2 regions of the Bacillus sp. JJ1127 genome follow, and region 2 is predicted to be linked to the other one. Evidence: riboswitches for the same ligand, from Rfam matches in the RefSeq annotation. Region 2 holds a riboswitch; the other holds the start of a gene.
What was found. A riboswitch is a leader RNA that binds a small molecule or an ion and turns the genes downstream of it on or off. The one in region 2 is predicted to bind FMN.

Region 1 (5,401 bases), on a different contig from region 2:
TCTCCATCTCTCCCTGCTCTACCGATTTCTTGTAAATAGGAGGCTATGTTGGTGGGATAATGGAAATGGATAATATACCTCGTATTTGGCTTATTTACCCCCATTCCAAAAGCACTTGTACATATAACAAGTTGCAACTGATCATTCATAAATTGTTGCTGGATTAACATTCGCTCTTCATGCTCCATTCCACCATGATAAAAAGCGACATCTGTTATACCTTTACTCCGTAGATATTCTGTTAAACGCTCCGTCCAAGCTCTACTAGAGCAATAAATAATTCCTGGCCCTTGTAAGTACGTAACGTGTGAGAGAAGCATTTCTTTTTTTTCTTCTATTGTTTGTACAAATTGTACTTCCATTGCAATATTTGGACGATCAATTGAATATACATGTTCAGCTGCATTGGTAAGCTTTAAACTCTCTACAATATCTTGCAATACTTCCTTTGTTGCTGTAGCTGTTAGTGCCAATACAGGTGGATGACCAATACTTACAATAACTTGATCTAACTTTTTATAGTCCGTCCGAAAATCATATCCCCATTGTGAAATACAATGTGCTTCATCTACAACAAACAAGGAAATATGAATCTTTTTTAATTCCTTTACTAGCAATTCAGATTGCAACATTTCAGGTGAAACAAAGACAAATTTATACGATGCTAAATTTTTAATCGCTTTCCTTTTCTCACTTAATGTCCGAAAACTATTAAACGCAATTACACGATTTTTCGCGACATATTTAAGCTGTGTAACCTGATCTTCCATTAAAGATAATAAAGGGGATACAACCAGCACTGTCCCCTCTTGCATTAGACCTGGAAGTTGATAACACATAGATTTCCCTCTCCCAGTCGGAAGCATTGCTACAACATCTTTCCCCTGTAGCAAATCTGTAATAACACCTTTCTGTCCTTGACGAAATTCAGTATATCCAAACCACTTATTCAAATGCTCTTCAAGTCTCATTTGTACCCTCCATCTGCGCTAACACAAGACGGACCTCAAAATAAGAAATTTCTTCTCCTACCGCTTGCTTTAATACACGTAACTTGCGTGTTTGTAATGTTTCAATAACTTTTTTCACTTGCTCTATCTTATTCTTTTCTACAAACATCTCAATAGAAAAATCTCGTTCTCTTAACGCTATTTCAACAAAATGATCTTCTATCGTTGCGGGCTTTAAATTTCTAATTGTTGCAATTTCTTCTAAAGAACGGCCTTGTTTCCAAAGTTGATACGTCTTCCTCGTTGACAAACTGAATAAATCTGCTCTTTCATTCGGATAGGAAATAATTTTTGTCAATAAAGGAAACTCTTTTTCCTTTTTACGAACGGCTTGAATAAAGAAATGAATCGTGCCCCAAAATAATAGATGTACGCGGAACACATCTTGTTTTGTAATTTCTGCAAGTTGTTGCAATGTATATCCAATTCGTTCATACCCAGTTAAGCGATAGGTCAGGATTGTTGCTTCTACTGGATCAACTTCTTTTAATAGTCGATGCATTTCTTCCCACAGTCCTGTTGCAAGTTCACTCCTTACGTATGGTAACCCAATGAGAAATTCCTTAACCCACATCGTTACCTCTGTATCTTGTTGAATCGGAATGAATCTTGTATTTTGCTGTTGTAAGTTCGACACCGTTTGAATGATTAATGAGAGCTTCTTCCAAAAAGCTTCACCAAGAGCACCATAATGTAAACCGTGTAAATGCTGCGGAAAGGGCAATGCTTTTTCCCAACCATTTAATTGCTTCTCTCCAGCACTTGTTAATACATATGTATTTTCATGCACAATTTCAATCCATTCTGCATTTAAAATACACGCAATTTCCTGATTATAATCGTACCTTGTTAATGCTTTATATATTCCAAAAAGAAAAGAAATTTGAAACATATTCCCATCTTGTAATGTTTGTGAAGAACGTTTTCCTTTCAATAGATAGTAAATGGAAGAAACGGTTCTTTCACCATTCAATTGTTTTAAACAATATAACAAAGTATATTGTAACTGCATTACCGCTTCCGCCTTTCAATAAGATTTGTCCATTACTTGACTGCAAACACCGAATTGTTGAAAGCTACCCATTACTTAGGATGCTTCACTGATAAAAGTTCCTCTTTATATTTACTATTGTATCAAACTGCTTGGCATTTAGGCATTTCGAAAATCTTGTGAAATAAATTAAAAATAAGTTGACACTCTAATTGATAAGGATTATCATTATAATTTTATGTTGAAAAGTTTAAAAAACCGTTTTACAATAAGGTTATAATTTGTATAGCGAATATTTTCACATACATATGATCAGGAGGGAAAAAAGATGGCAAAATATACAATCGTTGATAAAGATACTTGTATCGCATGCGGAGCTTGCGGAGCTGCTGCACCAGACATTTATGACTATGATGATGAAGGTATTGCATTTGTAACATTAGATGATAACCAAGGTATCGTTGAAATTCCAGACGTATTAATTGATGACATGATGGATGCATTTGAAGGTTGTCCAACTGACTCAATTAAAGTTGCTGACGAATCATTTGACGGTGACGCTTTAAAATTCGAATAGTCTTTTTATTAACTTCAAAAAACCCCCCTCATCTTTATGAGGGGGATTTTTTGTTATTTATCTAGCTTACCATTTAAAAGGTCATCAGCAGTATCTTTACCTCTGATGGCCAAAATTTCTATGCGTTTTTCATTTTTGCAAATACCCATACTTTTAAGCGTGAAAACAGTGCTACAAATACGACCGTTACAACAATTCCTTTAATTAGATTAAATGGCAATATCGCTGTTACAATTGTTTGTCGCATAGCACCGCTAGACATAGCTGGTGAATTTAAAAACCAAGTGTAAGCCGGTAAAATGATGAAGTAATTTAGTACACTCATAATGACTGCCATAGTAATTGTCCCTAACATCAACCCTGTTGTTAAACTTTTGACTGTGCGATGCTTCCGAAATAGGAAAGCTGCTGGACCAATAAATAGACACCCTGCAATAAAATTTGCTATTTCTCCAACAGGAACTCCCGTTAAGCTACCTTGAATCCCATAGTGAAGAATATTTTTTATCGCTTCTACAACCACCCCTGCAACCGGGCTAAAAATAATCGCTGCAATTAAAGCTGGTACATCACTAAAGTCAATTTTTAAGAACGGTGGAAGCCCTGGAAATGGGAAATCCAACATCATAAGCAGGTACGCAATACTACTTAGCATCGCTACACTCACCATTTGTACTACACTGTTTTTTTGTTTCATCCTTCTCTCTCCTTTTCCATCGATCATCTCATGGAAAGTGGAAAGGTTCTGCTATGCCTATTTTTTCATATCATGAAAAAACCCTTTGTGCTTTACACAAAGGGAGAATTTCTAGGCACATCAAATAGACGTTCAAACACTTATCTTTTTTGAACGCTTGAACCTCCATCTTCTCCCATCCAGACTATACTGTCGGCTTTGGAATCACACCAAATCCTGCCTTAACGGCTCGCGGGCTTAGAACGAAAAATAATTATTCATCACCGCCGGTCGGGATTTTCACCCTGCCCCGAAGATAGACCGATATTCTATTTTCTCTCCTATTATACACCAATATAATACAGTTGTGAACAAAAAAGATTGTAGCTTATTAAAAGTAAGTTAATTACCCCCCCTTATTCTCAACAAAAAATTTCGTCCAACTATTTTACAATACAACCCATATTTTTTATCATTCGGCTTTTTCCTACTCAATTCCCTAGTCATTCATACAGAAAAGTGATAAGATGTTGAATTGTTAAGATAAGAGCATTTTCTTAATATGGAGGAAATGTCATGAAGAAAGAGAAAAGACACTCTATTCGAGAAACGATGAAAAAAAACTTACGAAAAGAATACTTTTATTTAAAAAAAGAATTACTTTTCTACTGTCCAATTGATTTAGGCACATTTTCAAGCGAAACATACTATGCTACTTTTGATAAAGAAGGCATAAGCATTTATCAGTATGATAAGCAAACAGAAAGTAAACTGAAGTTATGTGAGCGTCACACATGGAAAAGTTGGGAAAAAGTGAAGGTCGATCACTATTTAACAACCTCACAATTCGTTTTCCAAGGGAAACGCAACTGGATTCTATCTCTTTTTCATAAAGGAAAAGAAGCTCAAAAAATAATAGAGGAACACACATCTCTACAAACTGAGGTTGTTTCCCGGTCCTTTTTTAAAAAGCTTCCAGGTTTTCGTTCTAATACAACATTAAACAAATACATTGGCAGCATTTGTTATACCGCACTTATCGCATTTTCATTAAAATGGTTCCTTCCATTTCAAGTACAAGTTGCCTTGTATTCTTTTTCTATCGGTTGTATGCTCCTTGGCCTATTATGTTTCACGATCGGCTTAATCGAACCAACCATTGTATTATTTCGAACGAAAGAAAAAACGAGAGCAAAAGTCTTTTACTATTATAGCTATTTAGCTATTTCTGGATTTATATGTGTCTTTATTTTTTGGTAAAACAAGAGCTAGTTCGACTAGCTCTTGTTTTAATTAATATACAATTTTTGATTTGGATAAATTTGGTCTTTCCTCAACTCATTTTTTGCTTTTATCGCATCAACTGTCGTCCCAAACTTACGTGCAATCCGAGCCAACGTATCTCCCTTTTGCACGACATATAGTGATGATGAAACTACTTGGTGTTTTTCCTCATTCAAGACAAGCAAAGGATTCATTGCATTTCTTTTCTCAATTGTCCAACGTCCATGATGGACTTCCAAGTGTAGATGCGCCCCTCGTGATTCACCTGTATTTCCTACTTCACCAATCAATTCTCCTCTTGCAATACGAGTCCCTTGAGTTACATATCTCTTATTTAGGTGAGCATAAACAGCTTCATATTCTCCATGCTTAATAAAAACAACATGTCCATAACTATTTGAAAAATAAGATTTCGTTACCACACCACCTTGAATAGCCGCAACTGGTGTTCCAATTGGGGCTGCTATATCAATTCCATAGTGTTTTCCATGCCTTGTTCCAAAATAATCACTAATTCTTCCATCAACAGGCCATGTCCACTGTTTGTCCTCAGCGTAAACATGTAATTGAGATATAAATAACAATCCCAGCATCATTACGCTAACTTTTAAAGCTTTCATATATATCCTCCGTTTTCTAATAACCGTCATACTTTCTCTATTGTGGTATAATACGAAAAAAAGTATACAAAAAAAGAAAGTGGCTCATTCCACTTTCTTCTCTTCTTTATCACGAAACACGATTGCACTTCGATTATATTCAACATCTTTTATTTGTAGACGTGTATTAATCACCCTAGCAATTGCAAATAAATAATCGGATAATCGATTCATATATCGCAAGACCATTTCATTCATTTCTTC
Region 2 (5,401 bases):
TCACAAATACTCTCTGTTAATTCGAAGGTTATAATTCCTACTATTCTGTTATTTTCAACTGCAACAAAACCAGGTAATTCGTCTAAGCGATGAGCTCTTCCCCTTGAAACCATCAGTGTACTTCCCCAATTCTCACACATAAACAGCCGAATTGTTTCTCTCATTTCTTCTGTAATTTTTTGTATGTGAACCATGCTCTACTTCTCCCCTTTTTCCATCATTGTGATACAATATAAGTGTATCACAATGATGGAAAGGTATTTGGAGGATGAGGTAAGGTATGAAACGTTTTTTCACAGCATTACTCACTATACTAGGTGCGTTAATTGGCATTGGTATTTTCTTTACCAATAAAGTAATGTATTTAAAGAAAAAAACAGAGGAAGAAATTTTAGAGCGTGAAACGAAAAAACATTTTCGTTTAGAAGATTTTAACGCGGTTCCAAAAGAAGAAATTCACATTCCTTCTCAATTTGGATATGATATTCACGGATACTACATTCCTGCTGGTCATTCCAATAAATTTATGATTTTTTGTCACGGTGTAACTGTAAACAAAATAAACTCTGTCAAATATGCAAACTTATTTTTAAGTAGAGGATATAACGTATTTATTTATGACCATCGTCGCCACGGTAAAACAGGTGGTAAAACGACGAGCTATGGTTATTATGAAAAACACGATTTAAAGTCTGTAGTTGACTGGCTAAAAAATCGCTTTGGAAAAGACATTATCTTAGGTATTCATGGTGAATCGATGGGAGCTGCAACACTTCTTCAATATGCAGGACTCGTAGAAGACGGCGCCGATTTCTATATTGCAGATTGTCCTTTCTCTGATTTTCACGGGCAGCTACAACACCGTTTAAAGGCTGAATTCCATTTACCAAAATGGCCATTATTGCCTTTAGCAAATGCATTTTTAAAAGTGCGTGATGGCTATACGATACGTGAAGTTTCACCAATTGATTGTATAAAGAATATAAACAATCCCGTTCTCTTTATTCATAGTAAAGACGATGATTACATTTTATGCGATATGACAAAAGCACTCTATGAAGCAAAAGAGAACAATAAGCAACTCTATATTGCAGAGCATGGTGCACACGCTTGCTCTTATAATGAAAACAAACAAGAATACGAAGCTGCAATCGATCAATTTTTAGGAACATATGTAAAAGAAACAAAAAACAGGCTTGCGTAAGCCTGTTTTTTTCATGTTACTGCGCTAAAACATCTGTAACTTGTTCCATATTTTCCGCAATCCACTTCACTGCCTCATCAAGCGTTGGGAACTCCGTCGTTTGAAAGGTTACCTCATCTTGAAGCAGCCACACATCTTTCTGTTCTTGTCCCACACCTGCAATCGACCAATGAAGTAAACTGTATGGATGGTTATCATTCAAAAATGATGCCCAAGTGCGCTCATTTGCGATATTTTGTAGTGTAAGTAATTGTTTATCCATGTTTCGTCACCTTACTATAGTCAATTATAAACGTTATTATAACACTCTCCTCTGCTTGAGACAAAGAGAGGTTTTTTTATTGTCAAGTTTCCCCTCCAATTATATGATAGACTTAAGCGTTTGGAAGGAGGGATAAAGTTGGCAAAAGTACAAATTAAAGTGAATGATAATGGCTCGTTTCGCATTACAGGGGATGTGGAATTAGTTGATTCACAAGGGAATGTATTCCCAGCAAAACCTGCATTTTCTTTATGTCGCTGCGGTTTATCAAAAAACATGCCTTATTGCGATGCTTCACATAAAGGGAAATTTGAATCTATCGTTCGCGCTCCAGAAACAAAATAACCATTAAGAAGCATGTACATTCATTTGTACATGCTTCTTATATGTCCCGTAGCGGACAATATTTCCTACTAAATATTGTTTTCCTTCTCTCATCTATCAATGGTTTTTCCGCCCTTCATTTTCATACAATTCTTCACATTCAAATATTTTTTGCTATCCTTTTTTCTTTTTTGTGCTATAATGTGAGCAAACAGCATCCTTCGGGGTCGGGTGAAATTCCCAACCGGCGGTGATGAAGTGCACACTTCTAAGTCCGTGACCCGTTTTCAAGTTTGGAAACGGTGGATCTAGTGAAACTCTAGGGCCGACAGTATAGTCTGGATGGGAGAAGGATATGTTTTCTAGTGCTTATATATAGCGAATACACTCTTATTTTGGCATACACATTTTTAAAGATTCTCTTTACTGTATATGTTTTATTTCATATACCTATGTTTTTATGCTGAAATAAAAAGATACGACTAGCGTATGAAAAATTGATAGTTTGCTAGGCTTCTTTCTAATGCAAAAATATCAAGCATCGTTAGGTTTCTTTCCTATACTTTCGTATTCGAACTATATTTCTAGAAATCACGTCTCCCAAACCCCAAGGATAATAATATCCTTGGGGTTTTTTGATTTTTTCTTAGGAGAGGTGAAGCGAATGACAGACCAAGAATATATGAGGATTGCCCTACAGTTAGCACAAAGTACTATGGGGCAAACGAGTCCAAATCCAATGGTCGGTGCTGTTGTTGTAAAAGATGGAAACATCGTCGGAATGGGTGCCCATCTCCGTGCAGGTGAAGAGCATGCAGAGGTTCATGCCCTTCAAATGGCAGGTGATCAGGCGTATGGCGCTACTGTATACGTAACCCTTGAGCCATGCAGTCATTTTGGAAAAACACCGCCATGCTGTGAGTTGCTCATTGAGAAGCAAGTAAAACGTGTTGTAATTGCTTCTCTCGATTCCAATCCACTTGTTTCAGGTAGTGGCAAAAAACGGTTACAAGATGCAGGGATCCATGTAACGACTGGTGTTCTTGAAGAGGAATCCCTCTCATTAAACCGATACTTTTTTCACTACATGAAAACAAAACAGCCATTTGTAACAATAAAGACCGCAATGAGTTTGGATGGAAAAATAGCGACCGTTACTGGAGAAAGTAAATGGATTACAGGTGAAAAAGCTCGTAAGGACGTTCATCAATACCGTCATACACACGATGCCATTCTTGTTGGCGTAAATACTGTGATAACCGATAATCCACATTTAACAACCAGGCTTCCAAACGGTGGACAAAATCCGATTCGAATTATTTTAGATACACACTTACGAATTCCGCAGTCCTCTCATGTCATTACTGATGGGTTAGCGCCAACATGGATCATTGTTGGAAAAAATGTAAGAAAAGAAAAAATAGATGCTTATGAATCTCAAAATGTATCTGTATTTCAGATGAAAAAGAGTCAAATTGAAGTACGGGACCTCCTTTCTCTTCTTGGAGAGAAGCAAATTCTTTCACTCCTTATTGAGGGGGGACAATCGGTCCATGCAAGCTTTTTAGAAGCTAAATGCTTCAATGAAATCGTGACCTATATAAGTCCAAAATTAATTGGTGGAAAAGATGCACCAACTTGGTTTGGTGGTACTGGTTTTATAAAACTGCAAGATGCACTTTCCTTAGAAATTCAAGAGATGAAACAAATTGGCGATGATATAAAAATCATTGCAAGTAAGCGAAGTGAGGTGCCTACATGTTTACAGGGATTGTAGAAGAGCTAGGAACTATTTCGAATATAAAGCAAAGCGGAGAAGCAATGGAACTAACCATCCATGCAAATTCGATTTTATCCGACGTCAAATTAGGTGATAGTATCGCTGTTAACGGAATCTGTTTAACCGTTACTTCTTTTACCGCATCTTCTTTTACTGTTGATGCCATGCCTGAAACAATGAAATCAACGTCACTTTGTATGCTAAAGCCTCGTTCTAAAGTGAATTTAGAACGAGCAATGGCTGCAAACGGACGCTTTGGTGGGCACTTTGTCACAGGTCATATTGATGGAGTCGGTACCATTGTAAGTAAAAAACAGCACTTCAATGCTATATATTACAAAATTGGAATTCCAAATGATTTACTTCGGTATTGTTTACAAAAAGGATCTGTGGCTGTTGATGGTACAAGTTTAACAATATTTGATATAGATGAATCTTCCATTACAATCTCACTCATCCCGCACACAGTAAGCGAATCTATTATTGGTGAAAAGGTAGCTGGAGATATTGTGAACATTGAATGTGACATGATTGGAAAATATATCGAGCATTTTATTTCAAAGCCAGCAAAGCGAGGTAGTTCAGTTACAGAAAGTTTTTTACAAGAAAACGGATTTCTATAAGGGGGATACACAATGTTTCATCGGATTGAAGAAGCACTAGAAGATTTAAAACAAGGAAAAGTCGTTATTGTATGTGATGATGAAAACCGCGAAAACGAAGGCGATTTTATTGCTTTAGCAGAGTACATTACACCAGAAACAATTAATTTTATGATTACACATGGCCGTGGTCTCGTCTGTGTACCAATTACGGAGCAATATGCAGAGCGCTTACAACTAGAGCCTATGGTGTCCCATAATACAGATTCTCATCATACTGCGTTCACAGTAAGCATTGATCATATTTCTACAACAACAGGCATTAGTGCCCATGAACGTGCGGCAACTGTGCGCGAATTATTAAATCCAGCATCTAAAGGAAACGACTTTAATCGTCCTGGGCATATCTTTCCGTTAATTGCAAAAGATGGTGGCGTTCTTCGGCGCGCAGGACATACCGAAGCGGCTGTTGATTTAGCGAAATTGTGCGGTGCAGAACCGGCGGGTGTCATTTGTGAAATCATAAATGAAGACGGTACAATGGCGCGTGTTCCTGATCTGTTCCAAGTTGCAAAACAATTTGATATTAAAATGATTACCATTGAAGATTTAATCGCCTATCGCCGCCATCATGAAACGCTCGTAACAAGAGAGGTTGAAATTACATTGCCAACAGATTTCGGTACGTTTCATGCAATCGGCTACTCTAATTCATTAGATCAAAAAGAACATATCGCTCTTGTAAAAGGAGAGATTTCAACAGATGAACCCGTTCTCGTACGCGTTCATTCCGAATGCTTAACTGGCGATGTTTTCGGCTCATGCCGCTGCGATTGTGGCCCACAACTTCATGCTGCTCTTGCTCAAATTGAGCGTGAAGGAAAAGGTGTTCTTCTTTATATGAGGCAAGAAGGCCGCGGAATTGGGCTACTTAATAAACTCCGTGCATACAAGTTACAAGAAAAAGGACTAGATACTGTGGAGGCAAATGAAAAGCTAGGTTTTCCAGCAGATCTTCGCGATTACGGCATTGGTGCACAAATTTTAAAGGAGCTAGGTTTACAAAAGCTGCGACTATTAACGAATAATCCAAGAAAAATTGCTGGCTTGCAAGGTTATGAATTAGAAGTTGTTGAACGCGTACCATTGCAAATGCCCACAAAAGAAGAAAACAAAACATATTTACAAACAAAAGTAAAAAAATTAGGTCACTTATTAAACTTATAATC

Region 1: it holds a riboswitch for FMN, as region 2 does, so the genes downstream of both, V7183_RS11265 (ECF transporter S component) here and ribD (bifunctional diaminohydroxyphosphoribosylaminopyrimidine deaminase/5-amino-6-(5-phosphoribosylamino)uracil reductase RibD) in region 2, are expected to answer to the same signal.

The regions. Positions count from the first base shown of each region.
Region 1 is NZ_JBALQK010000100.1:25,794-31,194, forward strand. It holds gene V7183_RS11250 (RecQ family ATP-dependent DNA helicase) at 1-971, opposite strand, end outside; gene V7183_RS11255 (helix-turn-helix domain-containing protein) at 961-2,022, opposite strand; gene V7183_RS11260 (ferredoxin) at 2,330-2,578, shown strand; gene V7183_RS11265 (ECF transporter S component) at 2,697-3,275, opposite strand; FMN riboswitch at 3,439-3,576, opposite strand; gene V7183_RS11270 (hypothetical protein) at 3,831-4,514, shown strand; gene V7183_RS11275 (peptidoglycan DD-metalloendopeptidase family protein) at 4,544-5,158, opposite strand; gene V7183_RS11280 (cob(I)yrinic acid a,c-diamide adenosyltransferase) at 5,243-5,401, opposite strand, start outside.
Region 2 is NZ_JBALQK010000009.1:8,205-13,605, reverse strand. It holds gene V7183_RS01605 (GNAT family N-acetyltransferase) at 1-194, opposite strand, end outside; gene V7183_RS01600 (alpha/beta hydrolase) at 281-1,204, shown strand; gene V7183_RS01595 (DUF2552 family protein) at 1,221-1,466, opposite strand; partial or broken gene V7183_RS01590 (CDGSH iron-sulfur domain-containing protein) at 1,570-1,811, shown strand; FMN riboswitch at 2,004-2,148, shown strand; gene ribD (bifunctional diaminohydroxyphosphoribosylaminopyrimidine deaminase/5-amino-6-(5-phosphoribosylamino)uracil reductase RibD) at 2,455-3,567, shown strand; gene ribE (riboflavin synthase) at 3,549-4,193, shown strand; gene V7183_RS01575 (bifunctional 3,4-dihydroxy-2-butanone-4-phosphate synthase/GTP cyclohydrolase II) at 4,206-5,399, shown strand.